DNA from 4 places in the Paenibacillus glucanolyticus genome. Region 2 is predicted to be linked to each of the others. Evidence: riboswitches for the same ligand, from Rfam matches in the RefSeq annotation. Region 2 holds a riboswitch; each other region holds the start of a gene.
The links. Region 2 has a riboswitch for cyclic di-AMP ahead of WDY75_RS13155 (C40 family peptidase). Riboswitches for the same ligand answer to the same signal wherever they lie in the genome.
Positions count from the first base shown of each region.

Region 1: linked by a shared signal. The riboswitch ahead of WDY75_RS28555 (hypothetical protein) and the one ahead of WDY75_RS13155 (C40 family peptidase) in region 2 are both predicted to bind cyclic di-AMP.
Region 3: linked by a shared signal. The riboswitch ahead of WDY75_RS30210 (C40 family peptidase) and the one ahead of WDY75_RS13155 (C40 family peptidase) in region 2 are both predicted to bind cyclic di-AMP.
Region 4: linked by a shared signal. The riboswitch ahead of ehuB (ectoine/hydroxyectoine ABC transporter substrate-binding protein EhuB) and the one ahead of WDY75_RS13155 (C40 family peptidase) in region 2 are both predicted to bind cyclic di-AMP.

Region 1 is NZ_CP147845.1:6,191,155-6,194,501, reverse strand. Features, by position in the region: gene WDY75_RS28565 (proline dehydrogenase family protein) at 1-614, shown strand, start outside; gene WDY75_RS28560 (hypothetical protein) at 638-1,102, opposite strand; cyclic di-AMP (ydaO/yuaA leader) riboswitch at 1,228-1,399, opposite strand; cyclic di-AMP (ydaO/yuaA leader) riboswitch at 1,951-2,119, shown strand; gene WDY75_RS28555 (hypothetical protein) at 2,248-2,658, shown strand; gene WDY75_RS30830 (potassium-transporting ATPase subunit F) at 2,808-2,885, shown strand; gene kdpA (potassium-transporting ATPase subunit KdpA) at 2,916-3,347, shown strand, end outside.
Region 2 is NZ_CP147845.1:2,722,921-2,726,267, forward strand. Features, by position in the region: gene WDY75_RS13145 (ROK family protein) at 1-149, shown strand, start outside; gene WDY75_RS13150 (hypothetical protein) at 551-1,078, opposite strand; cyclic di-AMP (ydaO/yuaA leader) riboswitch at 1,342-1,475, shown strand; gene WDY75_RS13155 (C40 family peptidase) at 1,479-1,955, shown strand; gene WDY75_RS13160 (stalk domain-containing protein) at 2,062-3,336, opposite strand.
Region 3 is NZ_CP147845.1:6,570,661-6,574,007, reverse strand. Features, by position in the region: gene WDY75_RS30225 (4a-hydroxytetrahydrobiopterin dehydratase) at 1-44, shown strand, start outside; gene WDY75_RS30220 (c-type cytochrome) at 160-516, opposite strand; gene WDY75_RS30215 (GNAT family N-acetyltransferase) at 677-1,177, opposite strand; gene WDY75_RS30210 (C40 family peptidase) at 1,317-1,790, opposite strand; cyclic di-AMP (ydaO/yuaA leader) riboswitch at 1,795-1,933, opposite strand; gene WDY75_RS30205 (C40 family peptidase) at 2,336-2,809, opposite strand; cyclic di-AMP (ydaO/yuaA leader) riboswitch at 2,814-2,952, opposite strand; gene WDY75_RS30200 (hypothetical protein) at 3,299-3,347, opposite strand, start outside.
Region 4 is NZ_CP147845.1:864,121-867,467, reverse strand. Features, by position in the region: gene ehuD (ectoine/hydroxyectoine ABC transporter permease subunit EhuD) at 1-565, opposite strand, end outside; gene ehuC (ectoine/hydroxyectoine ABC transporter permease subunit EhuC) at 569-1,222, opposite strand; gene ehuB (ectoine/hydroxyectoine ABC transporter substrate-binding protein EhuB) at 1,224-2,078, opposite strand; cyclic di-AMP (ydaO/yuaA leader) riboswitch at 2,428-2,572, opposite strand; gene WDY75_RS04020 (exosporium glycoprotein BclB-related protein) at 3,069-3,347, shown strand, end outside.

The DNA.
Region 1 (3,347 bases), 3.2 Mb from region 2:
TGGGCATGGCACTGGACCTTGAGAAGGCTTACGAGAATATCAAGTCGGTGGTGAAAAAGGCGAAAGAGTTTCGCAATTTCGTGCGTCTGGATATGGAGGATTCGCCATATACCCAGGCGACAATCGATATGACGCTGCGGCTCCATAAGGAGGGGCTGCCCAATGTGGGCACCGTGATGCAGGCCTACTTGTTCCGCACGGAGGAAGACGTGCGAAGCCTGATGGAGGCGGGGGTCAATCTGCGCCTGGTAAAGGGGGCATATAAAGAGCCCGGAACCATTGCCTTTCAGCAGAAACGCGAAGTGATCGATAACTATAAAAAATTGATCAAAATGCATTTCGATCAGGGAGCGTACACTGCGATTGCCACGCACGATGACAATATCATCGACTGGGTCAAGGTGTTTGCCGAGCAGAGCCGCATAGAGAAAGAGGATTTCGAATTTCAGATGCTGTACGGGCTGCGAATGAACGATCAGGCTGCGCTTGCAGAGGATGGCTATCGCATCCGTTGTTATATGCCCTACGGGACGATGTGGTACCCGTACTTCACCCGGCGGCTGGCGGAGAAGCCGGCTAACCTCATGATGGTGCTGAAAAATATGTTCAAGTGAGGGGTGTGAACACCGCCCTTACCTTAAAAGAAATAATAAGCTTGCGAGCAATCCATCAGGAAGGACCGCTCCAGCGGGAGGCTGCCTAACCGTTCGCGAGTTACATGCTGGTGCAGGTCCGCCTCCAGATCGGCTAACGCCGATACGGCGAGCAGCATCCGAGTGGATCCCCATTGCTGCTGCTTCTGAGCATAGCGTATGGCCTCAGTCACGGGCATGCCCCGCAGCCTTGCAAATACAGATGCCCAGCGGACCAGATCTGCGAATTCTCTCGTGCTCGGCAGGGCATATTCCGCATAACCGGCTGCTTCTCCGCAGCTGATTTTGAACAAGCCGCAGTTCCAGCTTCGATCACTCCAGGGGATAAAGCGTTCAGCCGAGCCCCAGTCGAAACGGAACATCTCCATATAGCGGATGGGCTCTTCACATATTGTTGGCGCTGTTTGGATGGCTGTTGCCTGTGCTTCGAATTCGATGAGTTTCGTCATGATCTACGCTCCCTTATAAGATGTTATATGCAAGACAAAAAGGCCTGGTGAGCAGAGAAACCCCGCTCTCCAGGCCTTTTTCCGGTTAGCAGCCGATGAAGCGGCCGCTTTAGCTTGGCTGGATCGTGTTCTCTCTCAATACGCCTACGAGGTTAGCTGTCGGATTCGGGCTTGAGAGCGCCCTACCACAATGCCTGGTCAGGCATCGCGGATTCACCCCATTCACCAACAGAAGTCCTATCGGTGATATTGGTTCCCCCGTCTCCCGATCTGTCGGGAGCTCAGCGTATAACGTGTGTTGCGAATAGATGGATGAATCATACGCCGGAGGCAGCCAAAAGTAAATGACCGTATTTGACGCATACATTCCGAAAATCGATGAAATCCGTAAAAGAAAACGTGTACATTTGGTATTGTCATCTATTATCATGGCAAAATCTCAGTATCTCGATGGATTGCGATAAATTCGAGAAAACAAGAGAAATACATAGTATGGAGCAGTATTCGAGAGATAATGAAGACATACTGGTTAGATCTTGTTCCACATTCAGCCACACGTGTTTCTGAGCTCATTTACATCCCGCACGGCCGGACGTATGATACGAACTATGAATTGACGGATGATTCCAAGAGCAGGGCACAGCGGCAGCCGGTCGATAAGATTCATAAGGATACAAGGCAGTGTGAGAGCTGCGGTTCTCCTTTATGAATGAGAACCTCGGCGAAGGCACCATGGGTCTTCCAGAGGCTCAGGGTCAAGCGACTCTCACGGCTTGACTCTGACGGCTGTACAGTTCTGCCAGGCTTGGAATATAAGTCAATAGCTAATTGAATAACATGCTACTCGTTTTCAATTTTCGCTGAGTCCTTGAATGGAAAAGGAACGGGGGAACCAGTCGGGAGATGAACTTGATCTCTCAGGGGTGAATCCCATAGACAAGATAACGGTCTATGGGTAGGGCGACTCTCACGCCCGAATCCGTCAGCTAACCTCGTAAGCGTATCGAGAGAGGCAACGATTGTCGTGGACTTTAGCCACGGTGTATTTCACCGTGGATGAATAAGAAGCCTGCGGGAAGAGTTCTTCTCCTCCCGCAGGCTTCTTTTTGTTGCCTTCTCTTTCTGAAACTTAGGAGGAGAAACACATGGAGAAACCGCAGGATTTCATCTTGGTATCCGCCCCGAATAAGGCCGGGGAGGAATTTATCCGCCAGTTGATGTACAAACATATTTCGTTTGCAGCTATAGCCAACAATCGGGCCGAGCAGGAGAGGATGATGGAACTGGGCTGCAAAGACATTATTCTGATTGATACCAGAGACGAGTCAACCTGGATCATTCCCGAGTTTCCCGTCAGCAAGGTGTTTCTGTTCGAAAGCAGCTTGAATCTGTGCTGCCGCTATTTGCGGATTTGCCGGACATGGACAACAAAGTCGATTTACGTCATTACCCACTCCAGCAATCCGCGGTTGATATATAAGGGACTGGGCGCCGATGTGGTGCTTCATACGAACCATCATCAGGTATCTTTCCTGATTTCGTCCATTGTCAGCTAGTTGCAGATTTAATGCCAAATACGGTTCGTGGAGGATTGGATTATGCAGGATTTTTATATGGTGCTCATATTAGGAGGGACCTACGGACTGTTCATGCTGTTTATGTCCTGGTGTGGACGCGTGGTTTCAGAACCGGAGGCTGATCAGCTGTGATCATATTATTGGTATGTACGCTCTTTATTTTTCTGTATTTGATTTATGCGCTGGTTCACCCTGAAAAATTCTAGGGGAACCGCTGAAGGAGGAAGGCACTCGTCATGGGCATTATACAAATTGCCATCGTTATTCTGGTTCTGCTGCTGCTGGTTAAGCCGCTCGGAACCTATCTATATCAGGTATTTCGCAATGAAGATAACCGAACCGATAAATGGTTCTCCTGGGCAGAGAAGCCGATATTTGCACTGATTGGCTTGAAAGACCGCAAGGGGATGACCTGGAAAGGGTATGCTCTCAGCTTTGTCATTACGAATATCATACTGGTAGCTTCAGGCTACCTGATTCTGCGGCTGCAAAAGGTACTGCCGTTCAACCCGAACGGAATCGATAATATGGAATCAACCTTGTCATTCAATACGATCATCAGCTTTATGACCAATACGAATCTGCAGCATTACAGCGGAGAGTCGGGGCTATCCTATTTTGCGCAGATGGCTGTCATTACGATGATGATGTTTACATCGGCGGCGACC
Region 2 (3,347 bases):
TCAGCAGAGCAGGAGAGCTGCTGTTCCCGCAGCTGCGGGAAATGACAGATAAACTGGTCATGCCGTCCTATTTAGGCACGTACGAGATCGTTCCGGCCGGTCTGCGGGATGATGTGGGTCTGGTTGGTGCCGCAGCCTTGTTCCGGTGATGACAAATGCAATGCTTGGGTAGTGGATAGAGCAGTGGATGGAATAAAGCTTAGATAGAGATCATTTGGCAGGGAAATAGAATTGGAATTAGACGGGTCTTATAGCCAGTAGTTATAAAAAAGCCGCCCATAGAAGGGCGGCTTTCATTATGTATCAGGGAAGCGGGAAACGGGGCGATCATTTTTTTGCTATTGGGGAGTCCGTCACATGTAATGAGTGATAAGTGTGAACCGTAAACCGTCATCCGTTTGTGCATAGGATTCGACTTTTTGGTTTTCTTATGGTTTGTTTGTATCCGACAAACAAGCGGTTGCCCGCACTTTCCCGCCCGCCGGCGGTAACCGCCGGCTCCAAACCCGCACGTGAGGAATACCTGTAGGCTTGGAGCCGGCGGCTGCCGTTACCCCATATACTTCGATGCGTCAAACGATATTATTGCGTTATGATTGGCATGTTCTATCAGTGACGAGAGTTTGGTTACCTCGCGTTCCTTCTTGCGCGCAGCCGCCTGATAAGCTTCAGGATCATACAGAGCGACGTTGAACAGCGTCGTGGCGTTGTCTCCGCTTCCCCGGCTGCTTTGACGCTCAAGCTTCTTGCGAGAGCCGAGGTGTGCAAGCTGTCCGATATCACCGCGAATGTGTTTCGCCAGCTCGATTGCTTCCATGATCGTTATGTCGGAACCATTCCAGGAGATCGTCTGCGTTGTGTTGGAGAGGGCCATCAGCAAATCCAGTTTTCTGAAATCCGCCGCCGCCGATTCAATCTCTTCCGTAATGACATCTACACTCCGCGCGGGATACTCAGCCGTTTCTCCTTTTTCAATGATCGTACTGCTGTTATTCAGACGCTCCGACGCCAGCTGGCTCATAAGACGATGAATTGCTGCCCGTACGGCTAAAGCTTCAGCCATTGTGATTTGACTCATTCGTAATGGATCACCTCTATGATTTCTTTTCTGATATAGTTAAACGCAGGATCCTGTAAAAAGTTGCTAAACGTTTTAAGAAAATGGAGTAAGAGGAATACGCTAGAGTTACATAATTGTCATGACTATGTGAGATTGTTAACAGAAATCAGGCTGCGAAATTCGATTATTCCGACAGCGGGTAACATAAAACGATAGATTCTTAGGATATTATTGACAGCATCCTTGCTTGTATACTATATTAAGAGAAGTTACAAAATGTTAATGAATTTTTGCCGAATTTCGTTTGTGAAAACGGGGGAACCGTCTTGGGTGAATTATTCTTGTACTAAAGAGAGTATAGGGAACCTTCAACCGAACCCTTAGCTAACTCCGTAGGCATCGAAGGAGAGAACATATTTTGAAGAAATTTGTCATCACATTGCTTGGGTCTGCAATTATTTTTTCTTCAGGTGCCGTAACAGCATTTGCTGATCAACAACCGAACTTTCAGCATCAAGTGAAACAATTGGTAGGAACTCCATATAAATGGGGCGGAACGACCACCAGTGGATTTGATTGCTCCGGATTTATACTGTACATGTTTAGAAATTTTGATATAGATCTTCCACGCACATCCCAAAGCCAGGCTAAAGCCGGGGTTTATGTGGATCGCGAAGACCTGCGGGTTGGAGATCTGGTGTTCTTCAATACAAGCGGCAGCGGAATTTCGCATGCAGGAGTTTACATTGGCGAAGGTCAATTTGCGCATGCTTCCAGCAGCAAGGGTGTAAGAATCAGCAAGCTTAGCGATTCTTATTATGAGCCGCGTTATGTAACGGCGCGTCGTGTACTGAGTCAAGAAAACTATGCGAAACTGGTAGGCAGTCCAAGCTAATTGAGAAACGCAGTTTTTCGGGAAGTATAATACATATTAAGAAAGCCTGACAAAGATCCATCTTTGTCAGGCTTTCTTTTATTGAGGGATGCTAGACCTGATCACTTTATTCCTTTACAACAGAAGCATTCACAGCGCCTTCCATCTGATTATTATAAGTCCGGAATAGTCCCAGACGCCAGAAGGCGGCTCCCTTTAGATCATAGCGCTTGGCGAGACCCAGCTTATCATCTACGGAAGACGGAGTTTCACTGCTTAAGCTGATGCCGAGCAGGAGCTTTTGTTTAGGAACACCCGCTTGGAGTGCAAGCTGAATCGCCTGATCTACAAGACTGTTAGGCTCGGGTACCTGCGATTTGGTGCCGACCGGGTTATACTGATAAGCCATAATGATGAGATCATCTGCTATGGAGGCAAGAGTCTTGTAATCATAGCCTTTATAGGCACTGTTCAATGGCGGCACGGCCAATGACAGGGAGATGTCCTTCGGTAAAGAAGCCTTCAGCTGTTTGACATAATCGTTAAGCAGCTTCTGCTGCTGCCCTGCATCCAATTTAAAGCCGAGCCCTTCAAAATCGAGAACAACTCCGCCGAAGCCGTTGTCCGTAACGGCTGTCGTTATGCCCTCAATCGATTTCTGCCGAAGGGTGCTGTCACTCAGAACCTTGGTCAGTTCACCATTACCATCCAAAGCATAAACCATAAGATGCGGTTTAATGTTCTGATCCGCTGCATCCGCCACAATGGATTGTGGCGTTACATCACCGGCAGATGCAGGCAAGCGGTACTCTTTACCCTCAAGCGTAAATTGACCTTCGCGGTCGATGCGGCTCCACCCGAAAGCGACTGAGTTCATGGAAGGTATTATATCGCGTTCCTGATAGGATTCTAGAGCATAGAAGGCTCTCAAATGCATCTCCCGCTGCGGAGATGTCAGGGAAACCGTACGCGTAGCCTGGTTCCAGCCCACGTCGACACCGAATTGGCTGCTGAACGAGCTGAGCGGAATCAGCACGCGCCCTTCCCGCTGTACTGGTGGTGCCGCGAGCGTAACTTTTTTCCCGTTCACGGTTGCAGTTTTACTGCCCACCTGCAGCAATACCTCCGTTGCTTGCCCCTTCAGGCTGCCGATCGCTTTCACCGTTTGCGTCTTGCTGTTCCAGGTGATCTCAATTCCGAGCGCTTCGCCAACGGTCCGGAATGGAACATAAGTGACACCGTTGTCTATCCTCGGAGCAGCATCAAATTTCAGTGGAACATCATCCAGCATGACCGCAATAACCGGTGCTGCGGCGGCATTACTGATATTCGTGGCAGTACCCAGCAAGGATAGGGCCAGAACGGTGGCGGCCGCTGTTTTTCCTACATGTTTATGTAACATACTCCGTATTC
Region 3 (3,347 bases), 2.8 Mb from region 2:
AGGCCTACGAGAAGAGTCGTTCCAAGGACAGCAAGGCGGAGTAATAGAAGCGGGAGACAATGAGGATGTTAGAATCGCCATAGGCCCCAATTAATGTAAAAACACGCTTGCACCGGTAGGTTCTCCGGATATCAAGCGTGTTTTGCGTGTAAGCTGATTTTATTTTTTCTCAGCAAGGTACAGCGCGATGTTTGCGATTTCTTCAGGCTTCAGCTGATCTTTAAAGGAAGGCATTCCTTTACGACCTTTGGTTACAACGTTGAAGATGGCATCCGCATCCATATGTCCGCCTACCTGATTCAGAGCTGGTCCAGCGCCGCCTTGAAGCTGGTCACCGTGACAGCTAATGCAGCTTGCTTTCAGTGTGGCTTCCGCTGCGGCAGCATCGAGAGTCACTTCCGGCATGGTTGGCTTCTCTTCCTGAGCTACCTGTTCCTTACCTGGGAGCGTAAACATCAGCGCGATAGCCAACGCACATGCGACGAAGAACAATCCGCTCATGATCCATTTTTGCATCGTCATATCGTCCCTTCTATGTATACTGCACTTTTGCACTTGTCTCCATTATAAACCAACATCCCTAGACAGCATAGCCAGTTGTGACAAAAAAAGCAACGATCCAAAGAGGCTTCATAAAAAATACACAAATTTGTGCTTTTTCATATAGACAAGCTTACTATTCCTCATTTGCTGGAGGCTCATACACCATACAGTGGAAAATGCCTTTTCCCTGCGGAGTAAGCCGCTCATACGTATCGGTGATGCGAAATCCCGCCCCTTCATAAGCACGGATCGCACGCTCATTCCAGGTCATTACTTCCAGATCAATCTCATCCGTAGGCCTCCTGCGCCTGGCCTCCTGCGTTATGGTCTGCATAAATCGTTTACCCATTCCACGCCCGCACCAATCAGGCCGCATGCCAAGCCCGATCCGTGTCACTTCGTGTATGGGAAACAGCTGGGCAAACCCCCACAGAGAATCCTGGTCATCCAGAATCGAGATATATTGCTGCTGGCGTATGATCGGATCGCCAAATTCCACCTCGAGCCCTTTCATCTGCTCCCAAGGAAGGAAGCCATAGATATCGTAAGGAGGGGGATAGGACCAGGTGCATATTTCTTCAGCGTGTTCCTCACGCATGATGACGGCGCGAAATGAAATAGGGGTAACATCCATTGGTAGTTTCCTCCATTCGTATATTATCCATGTACCCTTTATATAAGGGAGCGAGCTGCATGAAAAAGCCCGTCAAAGAGAGGCGGGCTCTCCTTTAACGGGCAGTAGGTCTGTGCACTGGATCGTCAGCCTCTATCATCTAGGATGATGTATCGGCCGATTGTTCATACTTATCATCACTCATGATGCGTTTGGCACCGACGTAACGCTGATCATAGTAATCCTCAGCAAGTCGGTTGATGACGACACCTCGATTCGACGAGGCATGGGCAAACTTGCCATCGCCTACATAAATGCCAACATGGGATATACCGCTCCCCGTTGTGTTGAAGAACACCAAATCGCCAGCCCGCAGATCTTTGCGGGTTATGCTTGTCCCCATATCGAATTGAGAGCCGGATTGATGCGGGAGCTTCAGGCCGAGTTTGGCATACACATACATGGTAAAACCGGAGCAGTCAAATCCGCTCGTGGTTGTACCTCCATAACTATATCTTGTACCCAATACCTTATCAATTTCCTGGTCCAGCGCACTATCGGCAAACACGCTGCCAATGCCTGAAGTGAACAGTAACGTAATACTCAGGGCTGCCGCTGATAACGTCTTCTTCAGCATGAAGAGCTCCTTCCGCTGCCTGCGAGGTTAGCTTGAGGGTTCGGTTGAAGGTCCCCTATGATCCCTTGACAGCAAGATCAATTCACCCGTAAATGGTTCCCCCGCTTCCCATATCCATGGGAATTCGGCAATCGTAATCTATGTATTAAAGCACTTACATTAATGACAAAGTTGTTACTGTACCCATTCTATCAGACAGCAAACAAGCTTGGCAATTATTTCTTGATGACTTTCGCTATTATTCAATAGCATCAGCTGTCGAAGTGTCAGGTATAATCAATTATTTTCCAATATTGCGTTTAATGAAGGCCGGGAAGGGTATATAAAAGGTAAGGATCTTTATGAAGGGCTGCCAATAATGCTGATGAAGTTGTTTCTGGATTAATAAAATTTATATTTTTTTTGAAAAGCGGGAACTTTTTCGTTGTCCCAAACGTTATAGAGGTATACACAGTGAACAAAAGAAAAAAGCCGCTGGGTGAGATCGGCACAATCTCAAAACTCCAGGGCTCTCTTATAAGGATAAATCAATAAAGTTCCAATTAGTTGTAGTTTACAGCTACAGATTTGTACGTGCTTTGACTCATCACTCGCTTAGCGCCCACATAGCGCTGTGCGTAATAGCTTTGGCTTAGCGGACTGACAATGACACCGCGAGAAGATGAGGAATGAGCGAACTTTCCACCCCCAACATAAATACCCACATGAGATACACCTTTACCGGATGTGTTAAAGAACACGAGATCGCCAGCTTTCAAATTGCTCTTGGATACTGCCGTACCTACCTTGTATTGAGCGGTAGATGTTCGTGGCAGGCTGAGACCAAGCTTCTTGTAAACATAGGTGGTGAAGCCGGAGCAGTCAAAACCATTTGTTGTGGTTCCACCTGTTTTATAAGATACACCAATGGCTGGTTTGATTGCGGTATTTAATTTGGAATCGGCGAAAGCGCTTCCGGTCCCTAATGTGAGCGCGAGGGCTAGGCCGAGAGAAACGGCCGTTAACTTCTTTTTCAAAACGAAATGCTCCTTCCAATGCCTGCGAGGTTAGCTTAAGGGTTCGGTTGAAGGTCCCCTATGATCCCTCTCTTGCGAGATCAATTCACCCAAAACGGATCCCCCGCTTCCCAATCGATATGGGAATTCGGCTCCTTAAAATGTTGATGAACCCATTCATTGACGTCTGACGTTCCAACATGATTAACGAAATAACATAGTTCCAGCAAAAGTTACAGTAAAGATGACAAAGTTGTTACTAACATATTCGTTATTTTAGCAGAGTATTAACATTTTGGCAAACGAGGAAAGTGTATATTTAAACAAAAAAACCTGTCCCAGTCATGCTGGAACGGGTTTTTTTGTAATTTCGCGCTCTGAAATTTGTGATATGGAGGATAAATGAAATCCTATTTTCTGTAAAAATGGCAGGGATTAAGATCCATGTCGCTTCCGGTTACAGTTTATTCGCGAGCCTGTCGATCATACTATTGTAACGAAATGTAACTTCTAGGAGTGCTGTGAGGATGATGATTTCCACAGATGATACTGGGAGGAA
Region 4 (3,347 bases), 1.9 Mb from region 2:
ACGGCTCGAATGCACGAAACGACTGGGAAACGATATTCTTGGCTGTCAGCATCATCTCAACAAGCGTAATGGCACACAGAATCGGTGTTTCCTTAAACATGACAATCAAATAATTGCCCAGCACCGGAATAATAGGCGGCACCGCTTGCGGCAGAATAATGCTCCGCCAGGTTTGGGCTTTCGTGTAATTCAGAGCAGTTGCAGCTTCCCACTGCCCCTTGGGGACCCCTTCGATGCCAGAACGATACACTTCGGACAGATACGTGCTGTAATGCAGCCCAAGACCGATCACCCCGGCATAGAAGGCCGGAATGGAGATTCCGGTAAGGAGCGGCAGACTGTAGTACAGGAAGAAGACCTGAACCAGCAGCGGTGTATTGCGGATAAATTCGATAATACCTTTGGTCATGAGCGACACAGGCTTCCACTGGCTTCGAGCAGCAAAGGCAAACAGCAGCCCGATTATCAAGGCCACCACAAAAGCGCAGAGCGTCACCCATACCGTCATTTTTAATGCACTCAGCAATTCCGGCAGGATATCAAACACATAATTCCAATCCCACATCCGCTATAGCCTCCCCGCCGTCCATTTACGCTCCAGCAACCGAACTGCCATCGAGACAAGCGTAGCTATGACAAAATACATAAGAAGCAGCAGCACCAGAATCTCGGTTGTCCAGGAAATATAGTTGTTGCGCAGCACCATGGCCTGATACGTCAGATCCGCCATCGTGATGAAATAGACAAGTGACGTAGATTTGATGAGTTCCACCAGCTGATTTCCGAATGGCGGGAGCATTCGCAGTGAAGCTTGAGGCAATATAACATTCCACATCCTTTGCCATGGCTTCATATTAAGCGCCACCGAAGCTTCCCACTGTCCTTTTGGAACAGCCAGCACCGTGCTTCGGACAATCTCGGAGCCATATGCGCCAAAGTTGAATCCAATCGCAAGGATGGCTGCCAGCATTTTGGGAAGCTCAATGCCGATAAACGGAAGAGCAAAATACAACCAGAACAGCTGCACCAGCAAGGAGGTTCCCCGAAAGATTTCCACATACACGGCTGTAACCGTGCGGACGATCCACAGCTTCGACAGTCTGGATAAACCGGCTGCGAAGGACATGGCAATGGCCAGAACAGCTGAAAAGAAGGCGACCAAAACCGTAATCTCCGCTCCTTTCAGCAGAGTAGGAAGAAAATCGATCCATGAATTCGGCATACTATTCACCGCAAAGCGCAGCGGCTGTCATCTCGCCCGGCAGCTCTTCTTCGGTAAATCCAAACTTCTGCAAGATCTCCAGCAGCTCACCTGACTCCTTCATTTTTTCAAGCTCCGCATTATAAGCCTCCTGGAATTCGGTATCCGCTTGACGGAATGCCGTGGCCCCATAGCCCCGAACGCTTTCACCGTCGATGACCGGCTGTTCGAAATCCGCGACGCGTTCGATGTTGTCATCGCTGGCCGAATCCAGCATCGCCTGCAGGGACGGTCCCGTCATGGTAATCGCCTGCACCCGGTCTGCCTGGAGGGCACTGATGGCCGAGGCCTGATCGGGAACCTGTATGATCCGGTCCGAAGGGATGCCTGACTTCTCCATATAGCCGATTTCAACCGCGCCAGTCATGACGGCCACCTTCGCCTGATCATCCTTGGCAATATCTTCGTAACTTCCGAGTCCACTTGGATTCCCTTGCTTCACGGCAAGAGCTTCCCCTATGCTGTACTCCGGATTAGCAAACAAAACGGCGGAGCAGCGGTCCGGATTGATGAACATGCCTGCAGTGATCAGGTCAAACCGTTCCGCCTGAAGCCCGGCAACCAGGGAGCCGAACTCCGTAAGCTCACCTCTCATCTCCTTAATGCCAAGTCGCTCCAGAATGACACGGGCAATCTCAACGGCTTCGCCTGTAAGCTCCCCGCTGGCCTCTTTGTAGGCATAAGGCTTTTCATTGGCAAAACCTACGGTAATATACCCCTGCTCTTTGGCCCGTTCCAGCGTGCTCCCCTTATCGCCGCAGGCCGCGACCGATACCACCATAACCAATGACAACAACAGCACAACAACTTTCTTCAACACCTTCCACAACCTTTCGAAATGATTTTGTTGTTCCTAAAAACGGCATGAGGAAATTATCCATGTTAACACATGTGTTAACTCGGATATGTGACATTCAGACACACTTGCACAGTCCGGGGGCTCAGGGGAGAGGTTGCATCCATTTCCCTGTGCCTTGTAAACCCAAACCGTCTGACTGATTCAATTGGCTAAACATTAGCAGGCATTGCCCTCCTCTTTTGCAGAATACAAAAAGACCACCAAACAGGGGATCTAGACATAGCTCCGCCAGCAGGGGGTCAAAAAATAGAGAAAAGGCCCCTATAGAGAATAAAGGGCCTTTGTTATGAACATCCATTATGTATACAAGACCCATCCACTGCTGACGAGGTTAGCTGACGGACTCGGGTAAGATGGTACCCTACACTCGTGAATTCAAGTGACTCGCCCCTGATGAAACTGGTTCCCCCGCTCTCCGGAAATGTATGCCGGAAACTAAGCGTGTGTTCATGATAAAGGGAAGCTCAGTAAAAGTCAAACCCCTGGAGCTGCATTTTCTGGAAATTCGGAGGTGAAATCAGCGCTCTTCCAAGGCATATTAGTAGCCATAATCTCCACAAATTCAGGGCTGTCCCCTGCCTGTCGCCTCCTTGTTCGGAGGTGTGTTTTTCGCTATACAGCAGGCATTGCGCCCATCAGATAACAGATAATTCATGCGGTAGATCATTCATGACATGAATCATGAACGATGCAGAGGAGACAAGCCCTCAACTTCGAAACAGAATTTTTTTTCAACACGATCCATTATAAGCTTTGTTAGCCCCCAATTTCGCTATTCCAATATCATCACGATCGCTTTTTTTCGCTATTCGTTTATAGACTGATTCCTCAGAGGCTATCGTACATTCTTAAAATAATAGGTATATATCTATCATTTATAAGCTGTTAACCCATGCGGCTAAGAGAGCATCTGCGTAGTATAAAGCAAATCTAAAGGAGGTGCTTGATTTGGATTGTTCTTCTAGAAAGAGAAAATTGTGTGCTCTTAAAAAGATAGAGAAAAAAGTACTGCACGCCAAGAAAAAAAGATGTCCTGATAACGGCAATAGTGGTAAAGGTGGACACAAACCGATTCGTCGCCACTGTGTCAGAGGCCCCCGCGGACCGGTTGGACCGCAGGGACCTCTTGGACCAGTCGGACCTGTGGGGCCGGTTGGAGCTCTTGGACCCGTTGGACCTGTCGGGCCAGCTGGGCCAATTGGGCCTGCTGGACCTGCTGGATCGTCA